Regions from separate parts of the Pseudomonas sp. Fl5BN2 genome, predicted to be linked through region 1. Evidence: predicted binding sites of a transcription regulator. Region 1 holds the regulator's gene; each other region holds the start of a gene.
The links. The regulator FliA, encoded in region 1, starts transcription of late flagellar genes. The targets are predictions, from matches to a motif close to CTAAAGTTTNNNNNNNNNNNGCCGNTAA.
Positions count from the first base shown of each region.

Region 2: motA (flagellar motor stator protein MotA) is a predicted target of FliA. The motif match lies at 5,118-5,145, and genes of this name have one in related genera.
Region 3: GV819_RS23090 (flagellar protein MotY) is a predicted target of FliA. The motif match lies at 5,040-5,067, and genes of this name have one in related genera.

Region 1 is NZ_JAAARL010000002.1:329,870-336,925, reverse strand. Features, by position in the region: gene flhA (flagellar biosynthesis protein FlhA) at 1-98, shown strand, start outside; gene flhF (flagellar biosynthesis protein FlhF) at 110-1,432, shown strand; gene fleN (flagellar synthesis regulator FleN) at 1,551-2,381, shown strand; gene fliA (RNA polymerase sigma factor FliA) at 2,378-3,118, shown strand; gene GV819_RS03885 (chemotaxis response regulator CheY) at 3,285-3,656, shown strand; gene GV819_RS03880 (protein phosphatase CheZ) at 3,687-4,475, shown strand; gene GV819_RS03875 (chemotaxis protein CheA) at 4,488-6,764, shown strand; gene GV819_RS03870 (protein-glutamate methylesterase/protein-glutamine glutaminase) at 6,812-7,056, shown strand, end outside.
Region 2 is NZ_JAAARL010000022.1:79,338-86,393, reverse strand. Features, by position in the region: gene queG (tRNA epoxyqueuosine(34) reductase QueG) at 1-635, shown strand, start outside; gene GV819_RS26280 (trimeric intracellular cation channel family protein) at 617-1,231, opposite strand; gene orn (oligoribonuclease) at 1,347-1,889, opposite strand; gene rsgA (small ribosomal subunit biogenesis GTPase RsgA) at 1,998-3,029, shown strand; gene motB (flagellar motor protein MotB) at 3,082-4,194, opposite strand; gene motA (flagellar motor stator protein MotA) at 4,198-5,049, opposite strand; gene GV819_RS26255 (HDOD domain-containing protein) at 5,216-6,754, shown strand; gene GV819_RS26250 (rhodanese-like domain-containing protein) at 6,798-7,056, shown strand, end outside.
Region 3 is NZ_JAAARL010000017.1:136,500-143,555, reverse strand. Features, by position in the region: gene GV819_RS23120 (RnfABCDGE type electron transport complex subunit G) at 1-37, shown strand, start outside; gene GV819_RS23115 (Rnf-Nqr domain containing protein) at 30-626, shown strand; gene nth (endonuclease III) at 634-1,272, shown strand; gene GV819_RS23105 (PA3496 family putative envelope integrity protein) at 1,380-1,559, shown strand; gene GV819_RS23100 (response regulator transcription factor) at 1,710-2,336, opposite strand; gene GV819_RS23095 (argininosuccinate synthase) at 2,718-3,935, opposite strand; gene GV819_RS23090 (flagellar protein MotY) at 4,065-4,979, opposite strand; gene pyrC (dihydroorotase) at 5,133-6,179, shown strand; gene rnt (ribonuclease T) at 6,176-6,847, shown strand; gene GV819_RS23075 (peroxiredoxin) at 6,918-7,056, opposite strand, start outside.

The sequences.
Region 1 (7,056 bases):
GCCGTCTCGCCGTCCCGGGTTTGCATGTGCTGGCGTACCAGGAAATTCCTGACAACAAGCAAGTGACCATCGTTGCGACAGTAGGGCCCAACGGCTGAGGTAGTGGGTTATGCAAGTTAAGCGTTTTTTTGCCGCCGATATGCGTCAGGCCATGAAGCTGGTTCGTGATGAGCTGGGCGCTGAAGCCGCCATCATCGGCAATCGGCGGATTGCCGGGGGCGTCGAGTTGACGGCTGCGCTGGATTACAAGTTGTCGGCGTTGTCGCCCCGGGTCCCGAACATGGAACTTGAGGATGAACTGCGCAAGACCCAGTCGCGGATCGTCACCGCCCAGGCCGAATTGAGCCTGCGGGGCGAGGGCGACAGTACCGCGATCACCAATCGCCAGCTGTTCGCCGGCCTGCCGCTGACAGCTGCCGAGCCGCTGATCGAGCCGACCCTGACCGAGCGCCCGCGCCCGGCACCGGCCCCTGCGGCACCGGTTGCCGATAACCGGGCCCTGGATTCGATGCGCTTCGAACTCAATGGCCTGCGCGAGCTGCTGGAAGTGCAGCTGGGCTCCCTGGCCTGGAGTCAGCTGCAAGGCAGTCGTCCGGAGCAGGCCAATCTTTGGCGCCGCCTGCAGCGTATCGGCTTGTCCGGTCCACTGGCCCGCGACCTGTTGGCGTTGACTGTGGAAATCGACGAGCCCCGGCAGGCCTGGCGCATGCTTCTGGCGCACCTGGCGCGGATGATCCTGACCCCGGAAATCGAGCCGCTGGAAGAGGGTGGCGTGATCGCCATGGTCGGTCCTGCCGGCATGGGCAAGACCACGACCCTGGCCAAGCTGGCGGCGCGCTACGTGCTCAAGTACGGCGCGCAGAACATCGCGCTGGTAAGCATGGACAGTTACCGTATCGGCGCTCAGGAGCAGCTCAAGACCCTGGGCCGGATCCTCAATGTCTCGGTGACCCATGTCGACCCTGGCCAATCCCTGGCCCAGGCCCTGGATCCGCTGCTGCGCAAGCGCGTGGTACTGATCGACACCGCCGGTCTGCAGGCCAGCGATCCGGCGTTACGCATGCAGCTGGAAAGCTTGGCTGGTCGCGGGATCAGGGCGAAGAATTATCTGGTGCTGGCAACCACCAGCCAGAAACAGGTGTTGACCGCCGCCTACCACAGCTACAAGCGTTGCGGCCTGGCCGGTTGCATCCTGACTAAACTGGATGAAACAGCCAGTCTTGGCGAGGTCTTGAGCCTGGCCATCAGTCATGAACTGCCGGTTGCCTATCTGACCGATGGGCCGCGGATTCCTGACGACTTGCACCTGCCACGCCGACACCAACTGGTGAGTCGCGCAGTGAGTGTGCAGATGCAGGAAGAACCCAGCGAAGAAGCCATGGCCGACATGTTCGCTGACCTTTACCACAGCTCGACCAAGCGGGTTGGCTGAGGTAAGCATGAATAGATTGCACTGTATCTACATCGATGGTCTGCCATGCATTGTTCCAATGGTGAACGCGCAGCCAGTTATGTGGCCCCGTCTAAGTAAGACAAGGTAAAGAAAGAACATGGGCAGCATGCATCCCGTACAGGTGATTGCGGTGACCGGCGGCAAAGGTGGCGTCGGCAAGACTAACGTGTCAGTAAACTTGTCCCTGGCTCTGGCTGAGCTGGGTCGGCGGGTGTTGCTGCTGGACGCCGACCTGGGTCTGGCCAACGTCGATGTCCTGCTGGGGCTGACTCCCAAACACACCCTCGCCGATGTCATCGAGGGTCGCTGCGAGCTGCGCGATGTGCTGCTCCAGGGGCCTGGCGGCATCCGCATTGTCCCGGCCGCCTCGGGTACCCAGAGCATGGTGCACCTGAGCCCCGCCCAGCACGCGGGCCTGATCCAGGCCTTCAGTGACATTGGCGACAATCTCGATGTGCTGGTGATTGACACCGCTGCGGGTATTGGTGACTCGGTAGTCAGTTTTGTTCGCGCGGCCCAGGAAGTATTGCTGGTGGTCTGTGACGAGCCGACCTCGATCACCGATGCCTATGCGCTGATCAAGCTGCTCAATCGCGACTACGGCATGAATCGTTTCCGGGTCCTGGCCAACATGGCACAGAGCCCTCAAGAAGGGCGCAACTTGTTTGCAAAATTGACCAAGGTCACGGATCGCTTCCTGGACGTGGCTTTACAATACGTCGGCGCAGTTCCCTACGACGAAAGCGTACGCAAGGCCGTGCAAAAGCAGCGTGCGGTCTATGAAGCCTTTCCTCGTTCGAAGTGTGCATTGGCGTTCAAGGCCATCGCGCAAAAAGTCGATACCTGGCCGTTGCCGGCGAACCCTCGCGGGCATCTGGAATTTTTTGTCGAGCGGCTAGTGCATCAAACAGCGGGACCGGTGCTATGACTGCCAGTGGCTACAACCTTTACAAGAAGTCGGCGCGTGATAGCCAGTACGAATTGATCGAGCGCTATGCGCCTCTGGTCAAGCGTATCGCCTATCACCTGCTGGCGCGGTTGCCGGCCAGTGTTCAGGTGGAAGACCTGATTCAGGCCGGGATGATCGGTTTGCTCGAAGTGTCGACCAAATACGATGCGAGCAAGGGCGCGAGCTTTGAAACCTACGCCGGTATCCGGATTCGTGGGGCGATGCTCGATGAGGTCCGTAAAGGCGACTGGGCACCCCGTTCGGTGCACCGTAATACGCGCATGGTCAGTGATGCAATTCGCGCAATTGAAGCTAAAACCGGTCGTGACGCTAAAGATCACGAAGTTGCGGCCGAACTTCAATTGAGTCTCGACGATTATTACGGGATTTTGAACGACACCTTGGGCAGTCGCCTGTTCAGTTTCGACGATCTGTTGCAGGACGGCGAGCATGAAGGGCTGCACGAGGATGGCGCCAGTGCTCATCTCGAGCCGTCACGAGACCTGGAGGATGAACGCTTCCAGGCCGCGTTGGCGGATGCGATTGCCAATTTGCCGGAGCGCGAGCGACTGGTGTTGGCGCTGTACTACGACGAAGAGCTGAACCTCAAGGAAATCGGTGAGGTCCTGGGGGTCAGCGAATCGCGGGTCAGCCAGTTACACAGCCAGTGCGCAGCCCGCTTGCGGGGGCGTTTGGGGGAGTGGCGAGCGCGCTGACAGGCAGTGTGGGGACACTGCGATCAAGACCGGTGGGGCCAGGCGCAGCACCGGTTTTGCAGTATGTGCTTCATGCAGTCGTTGTGTGTTATGCCGAATTGATTGAATGGCGCGTTCAGGTGCTGGACGCGTTTAAGACTGCTTGGAGGTCGAATTGGACAAGAACATGAAAATCCTCATCGTTGATGACTTTTCAACGATGCGGCGGATCATAAAAAACCTGTTGCGTGATCTGGGTTTCACCAACACGGTCGAGGCCGACGATGGCACCACCGCCATTCCGGTACTCAACAGCGGAAGCATCGACTTTCTGGTAACGGACTGGAACATGCCCGGCATGACCGGTATCGACCTGCTGCGCCACGTGCGTGCCGATGAAAAGCTCAAGCACCTGCCGGTGTTGATGGTAACTGCCGAAGCCAAGCGCGAGCAGATCATCGAAGCTGCCCAGGCCGGGGTGAACGGCTATGTGGTCAAACCATTCACGGCCCAGGCGTTGAAAGAGAAGATCGAAAAGATCTTCGAGCGCATCGGTTGATGTGCGTAGCCATTCCGCCACGGGGGAGCTATGGAGCATAACGAATCTTCACTGGACGACTTTGAGTCGACCCTGAAAAAGCACGCCCTGGAACTGGTCGAGAGCCTTGAAAAGGGCAGATTCGGCGACGCAGTGCAATTGATCCATGAGCTTAATCAGACCCGTGACCGTGGCCTGTACCAGGAAGTGGGCAAGCTCACCCGCGAGCTGCATAGCGCGATCGTCAATTTTCAGATTGACCCGCACATGCCGCAAGCCGAGGAAGTTTCACAGATCACGGATGCCACCGAGCGCCTGTCCTATGTGGTTCGGCTGACGGAAGCCGCTGCCAACCGCACTATGGACCTGGTAGAGAGCAGCACCCCGCTGGTCAACGGCCTGAGCACTGAAGCACAGGCCTTGAGCGCGGACTGGGGACGCTTCATGCGGCGCGAGGTCGGGGCTGAAGAGTTCCGTGAGCTGGCGCGTCGGGTCGACGCTTTTCTGACTCGCAGCGAGCAGGAAAATCGCACCGTCTCGGGCCACCTCAACGACATTCTGTTGGCGCAGGATTACCAGGACCTGACCGGCCAGGTAATCAAGCGTGTGACCCAGTTGGTCACGGAAGTCGAAAGTAATCTGCTCAAACTGGTGTTGATGGCCAGCCAGGTCGATCGTTTTGCCGGTATCGAACATGACCGCGAATCGATCCTCGCTGAAAAAGATCCGCAAAAACATCTCGCCAAGGGTGAAGGTCCACAGATTCATGCCGATAAACGGGAAGACGTTATGTCCGGTCAGGACGATGTAGACGATTTGCTTTCCAGCCTTGGATTCTAGGAGCACCCATTAATGAGCTTCGGCGCCGATGAAGAGATCCTTCAGGATTTCCTGGTTGAGGCCGGCGAGATTCTAGAGCTATTGTCCGAACAACTGGTCGAGCTGGAAAGCCGGCCAGATGATGCGGACTTGCTCAATGCAATTTTTCGCGGTTTTCACACTGTTAAAGGGGGCGCCGGCTTCCTCCAGCTCAATGAGCTGGTGGAGTGCTGCCACATCGCCGAGAACGTCTTCGACATCCTGCGCAAGGGTGAGAGGCGTGTCGATTCGGAATTGATGGACGTGGTGCTTGAGGCTCTGGATGCGGTGAACGGTATGTTCAGCCAGGTCCGTGAGCGCACCGCAATTACCGCTGCGACCCCGGAACTGCTGGCCGCCTTGGCGCGCCTGGCAGAGCCCGCCGGCGCCGAACCTGCAGCGCCAGCTGTGGAGGAGGTGGCTCCAGCCGTTGTCGAGCCTGAGGCCCAAAGCTCAGAGGGTGATATCACCGACAACGAATTCGAACTCCTGCTCGATTCGCTGAATGCCGCCAAGGCCGACGCCGAGTCAGTGCCCGCCGCAGCAGTGGCGCAAGGTGAGCCGGCCGGCGATGAAATCACCGATGCCGAGTTCGAGTCGCTGCTGGACCAGTTGCACGGCAAGGGTCAGTTCGCACCTGATGCGGTAGTACCTGCAGCGGCCCAGGCCGCCAGTGGTGCGGCCGCCGGTGGTGATGAAATCACCGATGACGAATTCGAAGCCTTGCTGGACCAACTGCATGGCAAGGGCAGCTTTGCTGTCGATGCTCTGGAGTCGGCAGTGGCCGCGGTACCTGCAGCAGTGGTGCCTAGCGCCGCCGCAGCGGGTGGCGACCTGATCAGCGATCACGAATTCGAATCCCTGCTGGATGAGTTACACGGCAAGGGCAAGTTCTCTGAAACTCCGGGTGCGGCGAAACCTGCAGCTGCGACAACGGCTGCGCCGGTTGCTGCGGCTACCGCGGCAGTCGCCAAGCCAGTGGCGAAGAAGCCTGAGGTCAAGGCCGAAGCGCCGAAGCCTGCCGCTGCTCCTGCTCCTGCTCCTGCTGCTGCCCCGGCTCGCGCTGCTGCTGCCCCGCCGGCGGAAAAACCCACCAGCGAAGCGGAAACCACGGTGCGGGTAGATACCGCGCGCCTGGACGAAATCATGAACATGGTCGGCGAGTTGGTGCTGGTGCGTAACCGTCTGGTGCGCCTGGGCCTCAACAGCGGCGACGAAGCCATGTCCAAGGCGGTGTCGAACCTCGACGTGGTCACCGCCGACTTGCAAACCGCGGTCATGAAGACCCGCATGCAGCCGATCAAGAAGGTCTTCGGGCGCTTCCCGCGCCTGGTTCGCGACCTGGCACGGCAGCTGAAGAAAGAGATCAACCTGGAACTGGTAGGGGAAGAAACCGACCTCGACAAGAACCTGGTGGAGGCCCTGGCCGACCCGCTGGTGCACTTGGTGCGCAACGCGGTGGACCACGGTATCGAATCGCCGGAAGAGCGCGAAGCCTCGGGCAAGTCCCGTGGCGGCAAGGTGGTGCTGGCGGCGGAACAGGAGGGTGACCACATCCTCCTGTCGATCTCCGACGACGGCAAGGGCATGGACCCGAACGTCCTGCGGGCGATTGCCGTCAAGCGTGGCGTGATGGACAAGGACGCCGCCGACCGCCTGAGCGACAGCGAGTGCTACAACCTGATCTTTGCCCCGGGTTTCTCTACCAAGACCGAGATCTCCGATGTCTCCGGTCGTGGCGTGGGCATGGACGTGGTGAAAACCAAGATTTCCCAGCTCAACGGTTCGATCAACATCTACTCGACCAAGGGCCAGGGTTCGAAGATCGTCATCAAGGTGCCGTTGACCCTGGCGATCATGCCGACGTTGATGGTGATGCTCGGCAACCAGGCGTTTGCTTTCCCGTTGGTCAACGTCAACGAGATCTTCCATCTCGACCTGTCGCGCACCAACGTAGTGGACGGTCAGGAAGTGGTGATCGTGCGCGACAAGGCATTACCCCTGTTCTACCTCAAGCGCTGGCTGGTCAGTTCCGCCGCTCATGAAGAGCAGCGTGAAGGCCATGTAGTGATCCTTTCGGTGGGCACTCAGCGGATCGGCTTTGTCGTCGATCAGCTTGTGGGCCAGGAAGAAGTGGTCATCAAGCCCTTGGGCAAAATGCTTCAGGGAACCCCGGGCATGTCCGGCGCCACCATTACCGGTGACGGCCGCATCGCTCTGATTCTCGATGTTCCTAGCATGCTCAAGCGTTACGCCGCACGGCGTATTTGATTCGGCGGGGAGGGGCGGTTGGCCTCGCCCCACCTAACGGAGTGTTTATGGCAGTCAAAGTCCTGGTGGTGGACGATTCGGGTTTTTTCCGCCGCCGCGTCTCGGAAATTCTTTCAGCAGATTCGAATATCCAGGTCGTCGGTACGGCGACCAACGGTAAAGAGGCGATCGATCAGGCCCTGGCGCTCAAGCCGGACGTGATCACCATGGACTACGAGATGCCGATGATGGATGGCATCACTGCAGTGCGGCATATCATGCAGCGCTGCCCGACGCCGGTCCTGATGTTCTC
Region 2 (7,056 bases), on a different contig from region 1:
TCGCCGAACAGGCCGGGCTCGGCTGGATCGGCAAGAACACCCTGGTGCTGAACCGTAAGGCCGGCAGCTACTTCTTCCTCAGCGAACTGTTCGTCGACCTACCGCTGCCAGTGGACGCGCCCCATGCCACCGAGCATTGCGGACGCTGCACAGCCTGCCTGGACATCTGCCCGACCAAGGCCTTTGTCGGCCCCTATGTGCTGGATGCGCGGCGCTGCATTTCCTACCTGACCATCGAACTGAAAAATGCCATCCCCGAAGACCTGCGCCCGCTGATTGGCAATCGGGTATTCGGCTGCGACGATTGCCAGATCGTCTGCCCCTGGAACCGCTTCGCCCGCCCCTCGGGAGAAGGTGACTTCAAGCCTCGACACAACCTGGACAACGCGGAACTGGCGGAACTGTTCCTGTGGGACGAGGACAAGTTCCTCAGCAGCACCGAGGGCTCACCGCTACGCCGTGCGGGTTACGAGCGCTGGCTACGCAACCTGGCAGTGGGCCTGGGCAATGCACCATCGAGCATTCCGGTACTGGAGGCCCTCAAGGCCCGCCAGGACTATCCATCGGAGTTGGTGCGCGAGCATGTGCAATGGGCCCTGACCCAGCACGCCAACCGTCAATGCTCGTCGTTGTAGACGAACTTGGGCATTTCCCAGTGAAAACGAATTGCCAGCAAGCGCAATAGGAAACCGCCGAACAGGGTGATCAGGATCGACTGCTCACTGGGCAGTTGCAGGTAGATGCACAGCATGTAGCACCAGGCGGCGGCAAAGGACACGCTGGCATACAGTTCGCGACGGAAGATCAGCGGAATGTCGTTGCAGAAGATATCCCGGAGGATGCCGCCAAAGACCCCGGTGATCACCCCGCTGACCGCAGCCACCAGCATGCCGTGCCCCATCTCCAGAGCGGTCATGCAGCCGATCAGGGTAAAGGCCACCAGGCCCACGGCGTCGAGCACTAAAAACAGCGAACGCAGATGGCGCATCAGCGGCGCGATGAAAATCGTCACCAAGGCTGCCACCGAGGTCAGCACCAGGTATTCCGGGTGCTTGACCCAGGTCAGCGGGTAATGCCCCAGCAGCACATCACGGACCGAACCGCCCCCCAGCGCGGTGACACAGGCGATCAGCACCACGCCGAACCAGTCCATGCCGCGACGGCCGGCAGACAGTGCGCCGGTCATGGCCTCGGCGGTAATGGCAATCAGATAAAGCATCAACAGCATGATGGCGGTCCTTACAGGAAGGCGCGCAGTCTACTCAGTTGAAGCGAGCACCAAAAGAGGGCAAGTACGGACGCGGAGTTTGCTGCGCGCCCGTTCTCCGGCAAGCCGGTTCCTGCGATCAGAGCTTGATGAAGTGCTTGCGGTAATGCTGCAGCTCAGCGATCGACTCGCGGATATCGTCCAGGGCCAGGTGGGTGCCGCCTTTCTTGAAGCTATCGCGCACGTCCGGAGCCCAGCGAGCAGCCAGCTCCTTGAGGGTCGAGACATCAAGATTGCGGTAGTGAAAGTAGCTTTCCAGGGCCTTCATGTGACGATAGAGGAAGCGTCGGTCCTGGCAGATGCTGTTGCCGCAGATCGGCGACTTGCCCTTGGGCACCCATTGCTCCAGGAAGGCAATGGTCTGGGCTTCGGCTTCGGCCATGCTGATACGGCTTTCGCGAACCCGCTGGGTCAGCCCGGAACCGCCATGCTGGCGGGTATTCCATTCATCCATGCCGGCAAGGATTTCGTCGCTCTGGTGGATGGCGATGACCGGTCCTTCAGCCAAGGTGTTGAGATTGCTGTCGGTGACAATGGTCGCCATCTCGATGATGACGTCGGTGTCAGGGTTCAGACCGGTCATTTCCAGATCGATCCAAATCAGGTTCTGCGGGTTTTGCATGGGTGGGCTCCTCGGCGTAGTTGCGCAGTTTAGCCTAGCGGGCCTGCCCGGCGTGCTAAACTCGCCGCCGTTTTACCCAACCGCCGTAATTATCGACACGGAACACCAATGGCCAAACGCCAGCTCAATCGCCGCCAAAACTGGCGCATCGAAAAGATTCAGGGTGAGCGCGCTGCTCGCGCTGCCAAACGCGAGTCCTCCGCCGTAGAGGCACTGGAAGGTGGCGACCTGGGCCCGGAACAGACCGGCCTGGTCATTGCCCACTTCGGCGTTCAGGTCGAGGTCGAGGCCCGCGAAGGCGAACTGGCCGGCCAAGTGTTCCGCTGCCACTTGCGGGCCAACCTGCCCGCCCTGGTGACTGGGGATCAAGTGGTCTGGCGCGCCGGCAACCAGGGCATCGGGGTGATCGTCGCGCAACTGCCGCGCAACACCGAGCTGTGCCGCCCGGACAGCCGCGGCCAGCTCAAGCCAGTGGCCGCCAACGTCGACATGATCGTGATCGTGTTTGCGCCCATGCCCGAGCCCCACGCCAACCTCATCGACCGTTACCTGGTGGCCGCCGAGCACGCCGGTATCCGGCCACTGCTGCTATTGAACAAGGCCGACCTGATCGACGAGCAGAACGCTCCGGCACTCAACGCCTTGCTCGCGGTCTATCGCCAGCTGGGTTATCCACTGCTGGAAGTCTCGGCCCATCACGGCGACGGCATGGAACAACTGCAAGCCCTGCTGGATGGTCGCATCAGTGTGTTCGTCGGTCAGTCCGGGGTAGGCAAGTCGTCCCTGGTGAACAGCCTGCTACCGGAAGTCGAAACCCGGGTCGGCCCACTCTCCGAGCTTTCCGGGCAGGGCACCCACACCACGACTACCGCGCGGTTGTTCCACTTCCCCGGCGGCGGTGAACTGATCGACTCCCCAGGCATTCGTGAATTCGGCCTGGGACATGTCAGCCGGGCCGATGTCGAGGCCGGCTTCATCGAGTTCAACGACTTGCTGGGCACCTGCCGCTTCCGCGACTGCAAGCACGATCGCGAACCGGGCTGCGCACTGCTCAAGGCTCTGGAAGATGGGCGCATCCAACAACAACGGATGAACAGCTACCGCTCGATCCTCGCCAGCCTGCCCGACAACAGCTACTGAACGAACGACCGTAGAAACGACAAGGCCGCGATCTTCGCGGCCTTGTCATTTGTCACTTCACCGTTCCCGGTACAGCCGGTGGCGCCGCAGGCTGGGGTGTCGGGGCCGTCGGAGCCGGCCTGGAAGCTGGCGCCTGACCTGCCGCACCCTGCTCATCCATCTTCAGCACGCCATCTTCAAAGATGTTCATCCGCTGGCGCACTTCATGAGCCGGCAGTGACTCGCTGCCCGGCGGCAGGGCATTCGGATCAGTTGCCGCACCCGGCACCGCCCCGGGAGCCCCGCTCCCCTGGGCTGGCGCCGGGGCATTCGGATCGGTCTGCTCACCCTCGATGGCGCGCTGCGCCTTCTTGGTCAGCACCACGATATCGATACGCCGGTTGACCGGGTTGAACGGATCCTTGCGATCGAACAGCGCAGAGGAGGCGAAACCCACTACTCGTGCCACTTGCGGATCAGGATAACCACCAGCCACCAACGCCCGCCGCGCAGCGTTGGCACGGTTGGCAGACAGCTCCCAGTTACCGAAGTCGCCAGTGCCCGAATACGGCTTGGCATCGGTATGACCGCTGATGCTGATCTTGTTCGGCACCGTCTTGATGGTGTCGGCCATGGCCAGCAGGATGTCTTCGAAATACGGCTTCAGACGGGCGCTGCCGGAGTCGAACATCGGCCGGTTCTCGGCGTCCATGATCTGGATGCGCAGACCGTCCGGGGTGATCTCGAAGAGGATCTGATCCTTGAACTTCTGCAGTTGGGGATTCTCTTCGACCTTGTTCTGCAACTCTTGCAGCAGCAACTCGAGACGCTCGCGCTCGACCTGCTCGGCCATGCCCTCCACCTGATCGGCATCCACCGTGACCTTGTCCGGTTGTGGCTGGGACTTGATCTCGGGGTTGAGGGTGGTATCTGGCGCCAGCTCCGGAGAGCCGCCCAGATCAATAATGTAGGGCGTGCCGCTTTCAGAGAAGCCGATCGGATCCTTGAAGTAACCGGCAATGGCGATCTTCTGTTCCGGAGTTGCAGTGGACAGCAACCACAGCACCAGGAAGAACGCCATCATCGCCGTGGCAAAGTCGGCGAAGGCGATTTTCCAGGCGCCCCCGTGATGCCCGCCAGCGAAGCGCTTGACGCGCTTGATGATAATCGGCTGATTATTTTCCATGACTTAGCGACCGCGAACCGCTTGTTCCAGCTCGGCGAAGCTAGGACGGTGCGCCGGGTACAGGACCTTGCGCCCGAACTCCACCGCCAGCGAAGGCGGCATGCCGGAAGCGGAGGCTACGAGCGAAGCCTTGATGGCCTCGTAGACATTCAGCTCTTCCTTAGCGTCATGGGACAACGAAGTGGCAAGCGGGCCGAAGAAACCATAGGCCGCAAGAATACCGAAGAAGGTACCCACCAGTGCCGCACCTACGTGCAAACCGATGGACTTCTGGTCGCCTTCACCCAGGGACGCCATGGTCACCACAATCCCCAGTACCGCCGCGACGATACCGAAGCCGGGCATGGCGTCGGCAATCCCGGTAACCGCATGGGATGGGTGCTCAAGGTCTTCCTTGAGGCTGAACAGCTCCATGTCGAACAGGCCTTCCAACTCGTGGGGAGCCATGTTGCCGGAGGACATGATGCGCAGGTAATCACAGATGAACGCAGTCATGCGCTCGTCCTTCAGAACCGCCGGGTACTTGGCGAAAATCGGGCTGGCCGCGGCGTCTTCGATATCCCCCTCAATCGCCATCATGCCTTCACGGCGGCTCTTGTTGAGGATTTCGTAGATCAGACCCAACACTTCCAAATAGAAAGTGTGAGTGAAGCGCGAACTGAACATTCCCAGGGATTTCTTGATGACGTGCATCGTCATATAACCCGGGTTGGCCTGGAGGAAAGCACCAAAGGCCGCACCGCCGATGATCAACACCTCGAAGGGCTGGATCAGGGCAGCGATTTTGCCGTGAGAGAGCACGTATCCGCCGAGCACGCTCGCGAATACGACGATGATGCCGATAATTTTAGCCATAGGTAGGGGAGTACTTACTGAGTCGGGTTCAAGGTCATATTCGGAAGTTCTTAAAACTCTTCTTCTACTTATCGGCAAAACTGCGCCAGACTATAGCCAGTTAAGGCGAAAAGCCAGTTTGGCCCGTTCTGGGCGCGTTCACAGCAAACGATGATTACGCCCAACCATGCCTAATGAAACCAGCGTCCCACATTCCCCGCCCGCCTCTCTCGACGCCTGGGTAAGACTCCTTAATGGCGTGCGCCTGCCCGTACCGCAAGCCAGCCATGACCGCGTCTGCGCAGCCATTGCCAACAATCGCAGCTCACTGCGCGATATTGCCGACCTGATGCAAAACAGTCCGGCACTGGCCTTGAGCGTGATCCGCGAAGCCAATCGGCACGCCCACGGCAGCATGAGTGAACCGGCGGAAAACCTGGAGATCGCAGTCAACCGCCTGGGCCTCAAGCGCACCGAGGAATTGCTCGAACAACTGCCGACGCTGCCCGAACAGCAGATCCCGCAGGCGCTACGCCAGTTCCAACTGATCAGCCAGCATGCCAGCCAGCAAGCCAACGGTTTCTTTGCCGGACGCCTGGCACGGCTCTGGCAAGACATCCACTGGGGCAGCCTGCTGTTTCTCTCACCCCTGTGGGCCATGGCCCTGGTGTATCCCAAGCTGCTGGAAGAGTGGGAGCTGCGGGTCATCTACAAACACGAATCCGCCCGCGAGGTCGAACTACAGCTGTTCGGTGTGCGCCTGATGGAGATGTGCCAGGCCCTGGTACAAGCCTGGCACTTGCCGATCTGGGTCCAGCAGGGCTATCGCGTGCTGACCCAGGAACAACACCTGCTGGCCAAGGCCATGCTGATCGCTCGGGACAGCGACAATCCGTTGCGCCAACAACAGCGCCTGGACGCCGACCCCGACCTGCGACGCTGGCTCAATCAGCCGGCCAACACCGTATTGCTGGCCAACGGCCTGGCACTGGCTGCGCATCAATCCTGGAACAGTCCTCACGGCCGACGCTGGCAGAATCTCACCAGCCTGTACCTGCAAATTCCCGTTGCCCAGGTCCAGCAACAGCTGCACCAACAAGCGGTACAAAGCGCTCGCAACGACACCCAGCCCGATCTCTGGCACCCGGCCCAGGCCCTGCTCTGGCCTTGGAACACCCGGCGCCTGCACCACGGCGAACTGCCAGCACCGGCCCCCACTGCGGCGGAGCTGGCCAAGTGGCGCAAACTCTGCGGCGAGCTGTTGCAGGACCCCAGCCCCTTTACCAATGCCGTGCACCTCACCGGCTTTGCCCGGGACGCCCTGGTCGCCTGCGGCATGCACCGGGTGATGCTACTGATGGTCGATCGCAGCCTGAATCATCTGCGGGTACAACAGCTCTTCGGCTTGCCCAAGGAAGCTGCCAGCCTGACGTTCCAAGCCAAGCAGAGCACGCTGCTGCAGCGCCTATTGGAAAAGTCCGCCCTGGTGCGCCTGACCCCGGCCAACAAAGCACAATTCTCCGCTCACTTGCCAGGAGCACTGCGCCAACTGTTCCGCGGTGAACACCTGCTGATCCGCTCCCTATCGTGCAACGACCGGGTGCTGATGCTGGCGATCGCCGATCAGGGCGGCGTACCGTTTTCGGAAATCAGCGTCCAGGCGTTCGGCAAGACCGCTCAGTGCATCGAAAAGGCCTTGCACAGCTTTACCAACCGCAGCCAATGACGCTTGCGCTACAATCTCTCCCTTTGCGCCCTGGGGACCTGACATGTCTGACTTCTCTGGCTTGCCGCTGGTCATCGAACCGAGCGACTTGCTCGCCCGCCTCGACGCTCGCGAACTGATCCTGGTCGACCTGACCAGCGCTGCCCGCTACGCCACCGGGCATATTCCCGGGGCACGCTTCGTCGACCCCAAGCGCACCCAGCTCGGCCAGGCTCCAGCCCCTGGGCTGCTACCGTCACAGTCCACCCTCGAAACGCTGTTTGGCGAACTCGGACACACCCCGGACGCCGTCTATGTGGTCT
Region 3 (7,056 bases), on a different contig from region 1:
TCGCGAGCAGTTACTCAGCGGAGCGCCCCATGAGTAAGCCACTGTCCTTGCCGGGCCTGCTGATGCTGACACCGCTGATCGGGGCCACAGACTCCTGGGTCAAGGCCATTGGCCTGGCCCTGGCCTGCATGCTGCTGATCAGCACCTTTGGTGCCAGCATGCAGCTGCTGCGCCCACGCATCGAGAAGCGCTGCCAATTGCTCGCCAGCCTGCTGCTCAGCGCCGCCCTCGGCAGCTGCCTGTGGCTGGCGCTGCAAGCCTGGAGTTATGAACTGCACCAGCAACTGGGGCTTTACCTGGGCTTGCTGGCACTGCAATGCGTGGTCCTGGAGCAGGCAGGCTTTTTCCAGCACCCCGCCCGCTTACGCCTGGCCGGCGGTTTCTGTAGTGCACTGATAGTGCTGGGCGCCTTGCGCGAACTGCTGGGTACCGGCGCGCTGGGCAACCATCTGGGTTGGCTCGCCGGCCTCGCGGATGATGGCAGCGGCTGGGTGCTGCTGCCGCAAGGCGGACTACGCCTGCTGACACTGGCCCCCGGCGGTTTTATCCTGCTGGGTCTGCTATTGGCCGCGCAACGGGCCTGGGCCGCCTCTTCGATCTTCAACCGACCGCCTTCGAGGAAATGAACCACCCATGAATGCCGCCAAACGTCTGGAAATATTTCGCCGACTTCACGAAGACAACCCCGAGCCGAAAACCGAGCTGGCCTACTCCTCGCCATTCGAGTTGCTGATCGCAGTCATTCTTTCGGCGCAATCGACCGACGTCGGAGTCAACAAGGCGACCGCCAAACTCTTCCCCGTGGCCAATACACCGGCGGCTATTCATGCCCTGGGGGTCGAGGGCCTGTCCGAATACATCAAGACCATTGGCCTCTACAACAGCAAGGCGAAGAACGTCATCGAGACCTGTCGCTTGCTGGTGGAACGCCACAATGGTGAAGTGCCGCAGACCCGCGAAGAACTGGAAGCGTTGCCCGGTGTCGGGCGCAAGACCGCCAATGTGGTGCTCAACACGGCATTTCGACAGCTGACCATGGCTGTGGACACGCATATCTTCCGCGTCAGCAATCGCACCGGGCTGGCGCCCGGAAAGGACGTGGTAGAGGTTGAAAAGAAACTGATGAAGTTCGTGCCCAAGGAGTTTTTGCTGGACTCTCATCACTGGCTGATCCTGCACGGTCGCTATGTCTGCGTGGCACGCAAGCCGCGTTGCGGCGCCTGTCGAATCGAAGACCTGTGCGAATACAAGCAAAAGACTTCTGACGATTGACTGAGCATTGATTTTTCTGATGAGTCGATTGAAAAAATCTTTTTTACCCGCCAGGAGAATATCGCTATAAGGGGCGCCAATGGCAGTCTTAGCCTGGAGTTGACCCTATGAGCACTGGCAAAGAACAACTGGACGTAGAAGACGACTTCATCGCGGCTGAAACAGATGATTCCGAACCCGTAGTCGAGGTGGCGAAAACCAACCTGAGCAAGCGCCGTACTATCGACAATCTTCTGGAAGAACGGCGTTTGCAAAAGCAACTGGCCGATTACGACTTTGATCTCTAGCAGCAGAAAAACCTCCCATCGGAGGTTTTTTTGTGCCTCCCCAACCGGTTGAAGTCTGACCGATCAGCCTTCAGGGCTGACCGGTCATGCCTGCGCTGAAGCGGTAGCCCATCCAGCGCTAGCGCTTCAGGGCAATAGCCCAGCAAACACTCACACCAACTGATGACGCTGGGCAAACTCGATCAGATCAACCAATGAACGGGCATTGAGCTTGGCGAGCAGTCGACGCTTATAAGTGCTGACAGTCTTGTTGCTCAAACACAGTCCTTCGGCGATCTCCTTGTTACTCATGCCATTGGTGAGTTGCTTCAATACGACCAACTCACGACCGGAAAGTAACTCGATCATTTCTTCCTCGCTGCTGGCGCCCTGACTCGATCGAAAGGTGTGTAGCGCTTCATTGGGAAAGTAGCTGTAACCCGCCAGTACCGCCCGTACTGCACTGATCAACTCGGTAATATCCTGCTGCTTGCACACGTAGCCGGCAGCCCCGGCCTGCATGCAGCGCATGGAAAAGGGCCCAGGAAGCTGAAGGGTCAAAACCAGGACTTTAATCGGTGGGGCCTTGGACATCAGACGGGCTATCACTTCAAGACCATCCAACTGTGGAATCCCGATATCCAGGATCAAGATATCGGGAACATGTTCAAGAGCTAACTTCAATGCATCCATGCCGTTGTCTGCCTCTGCTACTACATCAAAGCCATGACGCTCCATTAACATGCGCACAGCCAAGCGAATAACAGGGTGATCATCCACGATCAATACTCTTTTCATAGGTCCATCCAAGTCCTGAGAGTTATTTTTAGAGCCAGCACAATACCGCAGAGAAGTGACTCTGACACTGCGTCTCAGGGGGTTACGGGCTTACGAGGACGATCCTTACAAACAATACCGAATTGCCTTACAAAATAATTTAGATAAAGGTCGCTTACTCTGGAGAACGCTTAAGATTAATCACTAAAGAAGCTACTTTTCGTACTAAAACTTAGCTAAAAATCAAAAGCATCAATAGCCAATCTTAGTCGCCGACAAATAACAGCAGCACATTCAACAAAGTCATCTTCAATTTGCCTCGCGTACAACCAACTGACATTTGAATTAACCGAGGCAAAAAAAACCCCGCTTATCGCGGGGTTCCTTTAACGTTCTCAGCAATCAGACCAGAGTCCGACCCTTGTTCGCCGCAATACGCATGCGTAAGGCGTTGAGCTTGATGAAGCCTGCTGCGTCCGCCTGGTTGTAGGCGCCGCCGTCCTCTTCGAAGGTGGCGATGTTGGCATCGAACAGCGACTCATCGGACTTGCGGCCGGTAACGATCACATTGCCTTTATACAGCTTCAGGCGAACCACACCGTTCACGTGGGCCTGGGAGGCGTCGATCATCTGTTGCAGCATCAGACGCTCCGGGCTCCACCAGTAGCCGGTGTAGATCAGGCTGGCGTACTTGGGCATCAGCTCGTCTTTGAGGTGAGCCACTTCACGGTCCAGGGTGATGGACTCGATGGCGCGGTGGGCACGCAACATGATAGTGCCGCCAGGAGTCTCGTAGCAGCCACGGGACTTCATGCCCACGTAACGGTTCTCGACGATGTCCAGACGACCAATACCGTGTTCACCACCGATGCGGTTCAAGGTCGCCAGCACGGTAGCCGGAGTCATTTCGACGCCGTCCAGTGCAACGATGTCGCCGTTGCGATAGGTCAGTTCCAGATACTGCGGGGCGTCAGGAGCGTTCTCCGGAGAGACGGTCCAACGCCACATGTCTTCTTCGTGCTCGGTCCAGGTGTCTTCCAGCACGCCGCCTTCATAGGAGATGTGCAGCAGGTTGGCGTCCATCGAGTACGGCGACTTCTTCTTGCCGTGGCGCTCGATCGGGATACCGTGCTTCTCGGCATAGTCCATCAGCTTCTCGCGGGACAGCAGGTCCCACTCGCGCCATGGAGCGATAACCTTCACACCTGGCTTCAAGGCATAGGCACCCAGCTCGAAACGAACCTGGTCGTTGCCCTTGCCGGTGGCGCCATGGGAAATGGCATCAGCACCAGTTTCGTTGGCAATCTCGATCAGACGCTTGGCGATCAACGGGCGAGCGATGGAAGTACCCAGCAGGTACTCACCTTCGTAAACGGTGTTGGCGCGGAACATCGGGAAAACGAAATCGCGCACGAACTCTTCACGCAGGTCGTCAATGTAGATCTCTTTCACGCCCATGGCTTGCGCCTTGGCACGTGCAGGCTCGACTTCTTCGCCCTGACCCAGGTCAGCAGTGAAAGTCACTACTTCACAGTTATAAGTATCCTGCAGCCACTTGAGGATCACCGAAGTGTCCAGGCCGCCGGAATACGCGAGAACGACCTTGTTTACGTCGGCCATGCCATCACTCCACGGGGTTGTACGGAAAGCCGCCAAGTCTACCGATCCACGCGGATAATTTACAGAGGCGCGACAGCTTAAGACGACCAGGCGACAGATTATGTCGAGCGCGCGACGACGACAGCCGTATCAGGAAGTCGCCGCAGCGCTGGAACCGGAGGCGGCCTGAGGCGCCGGAGCCGGTTTTTCGGTAGGGGCGACCCGTTCCAGATGCACATTTACCCGGCGATTCTTGGCCCGGTTCGCGGCATTGGTATTGGGCGCCAGGGGATAGCGCTCGCCGTGGAAGCGCACCACGATCTGGTTTTCGGCCAGGCCGGCGGCCTTGAAGAACTCCATCACCGCCAAAGCTCGGCGGCGGGACAAGTCACGATTGGTCAGGCGGTTGCCACTGTTGTCAGAGTGCCCGTCCAACTCGACGTGATTGACCGTCGGGTCCGCCTTGATGAAGTCCACCATGACCTGCAGCCTGGCCTTGGCTCGCGCATCCAGGTCAATGCCACCACCAGGGAAACCGATCTCGGCCTGTTTCACTTGCTCGTAGTTCATCGGCAGCAGCTTGGCCATGCACCCCTGATAATCGCTATAGGCCTTGCTGAACTTCACCGGCAACAGACGCACTTCGGACACACCGCCCTCACGGGAGAAATGCCGGACCACCGGACTGCGCCCTTCCAGCAGGCCAATGATCAAGCGTCCGGCCTGCATCTGGTTGCTGTTGAACAGCACGCCCTCAGAACCGGCCTTGACCGCACCAAGGTTGATATCGCCACGCCCCGGCTGCCAGGGAGCGGCTGCAGCGAGCAAGGTCGCCGAACCACCCGCCTGCATCGGGTTGAAGCTCTTGAGACGGAAAATCGCCTGCTCGCCGGCACGACGAACGAATTCGCCGGAACCGAAATCGGTGACGGGTTGAATCAGCCGGCACTCGAACTTATCGCCTTCGACCGTCCACTCAATGCTCTCCAGGCGAGTCTGGAAAGTGAGAGCCATCGCGGGCAGGCTGGCAAACACACTGAGCAAGGCTAGATAACGCTGGCGCACGGGAGGCTCCACTGACGTGTACTAAAAAATCGGCAGGCATTAATTCGCCATACCTTCGGGATATCGGTTGCTCGTCGCAAAACTTGATAGCGAGTGCCTGGAAGAGTCTTTTCCGGTAGCATTCCCTCGAGTTTTACCCGCCTGGAACCTCCAATGTCCGACCGCCTGACCCTGCTGCGTCCCGACGACTGGCATATTCATCTTCGCGATGGGGCCGTGTTGCCCAATACAGTCGCAGATGTCGCGCGCACCTTTGGCCGCGCCATCATCATGCCTAACCTGGTACCTCCGGTGCGCAACGCCGTGGAAGCCGACGCCTATCGCCAGCGCATTCTCGCTGCGCGGCCGGCCGGCAGCCGCTTCGAGCCGCTGATGGTGCTCTACCTGACCGACCGCACCCAACCGGACGAGATCCGCGCAGCCAAGGCCTGTGGTTTCGTGCACGCGGCCAAGCTGTACCCGGCCGGCGCGACCACCAACTCGGATTCGGGCGTGACCAGCATCGACACGATCTTTCCGGTGCTCGAAGCCATGGCCGAAGTAGGCCTGCCGCTGTTGATCCACGGTGAAGTGACCCGCGGCGATGTGGATGTCTTTGACCGCGAGAAGATCTTCATCGACGAGCATATGCGTCGTGTGGTCGAGCGCTTCCCCAGCCTGAAGGTGGTCTTCGAGCACATCACCACCAGTGAAGCGGTGCAGTTCGTCAAGGAGGCCTCGACCAATGTTGGCGCCACCATCACCGCGCACCACTTGCTGTACAACCGCAACCACATGCTGGTGGGCGGTATTCGTCCGCACTTCTATTGCCTGCCGATTCTCAAGCGCAACACGCACCAGGAAGCCCTCCTGGATGCAGCCACCAGCGGCAGTGAGAAGTTCTTCCTCGGCACCGACTCGGCGCCCCACGCCCAGCATGCCAAGGAAGCCGCTTGCGGTTGTGCCGGCTGCTACAGCGCCTTTGCCGCGATCGAGCTCTACGCTGAGGCGTTCGAACAGCGCAATGCCCTGGACCGACTGGAAGCGTTTGCCAGCCTCAATGGCCCACGTTTCTATGGCCTGCCGGCCAACACTGATCGCATTACCCTGGTTCGTGAAGAATGGACCGCCCCCGCTAGCCTGCCGTTCGGTGAGCTGACTGTCATTCCGCTGCGCGCCGGAGAAAAACTGCGCTGGCGCCTGCTGGAGGATCACTCGTGAGTGACGACCATTTCGACGACGAACAAGAAGGTAACAGCGGCGGTCCTCGCCACCCCATGGCGGCACGCTTTCGCGGTTACCTGCCGGTAGTCGTCGACGTTGAAACCGGTGGTTTCAACTCGGCCACCGACGCCCTGCTGGAAATTGCCGCAACGACCATCGGCATGGATGAAAAGGGGTTCGTGTTTCCTGAACACACCTACTTCTTCCGGGTCGAGCCTTTTGAAGGTGCGAACATCGAAGCGGCTGCCCTGGAATTTACCGGGATCAAGCTCGACCATCCCCTGCGCATGGCTGTCAGTGAAGAAACCGCCCTCACCGATATCTTCCGTGGTGTGCGCAAGGCGCTGAAAGCCAATGGCTGCAAACGCGCCATCCTGGTGGGTCACAACAGCAGCTTCGATCTGGGCTTTCTCAACGCAGCCGTTGCGCGCCTGGACATGAAGCGCAACCCGTTCCACCCGTTCTCCAGCTTCGACACGGCAACCCTCGCCGGCCTGGCTTACGGCCAGACGGTACTGGCCAAGGCCTGTCAGAGCGCGGATATCGACTTTGACGGTCGCGAGGCTCATTCGGCTCGCTACGACACCGAGAAGACCGCCGAACTGTTCTGCGGCATCGTCAACCGTTGGAAGCAGATGGGCGGCTGGCAAGACTTCGACGACTGAATTCAGTCGCCAAATCGCGCCCATGAAAAAACCGGCCCTTAGGCCGGTTTTTTTATGCGTGACACCAGGCTTACAGCTTGCCGGCGTTCTCGCTCAGGTATGCAGCAACGCCTTCTGGCGAAGCGGTCATGCCCTTGTCGCCTTTCTTCCAGTTGGCAGGGCAGACTTCGCCGTGCTCTTCGTGGAATTGCAGAGCGTCGACCAGACGA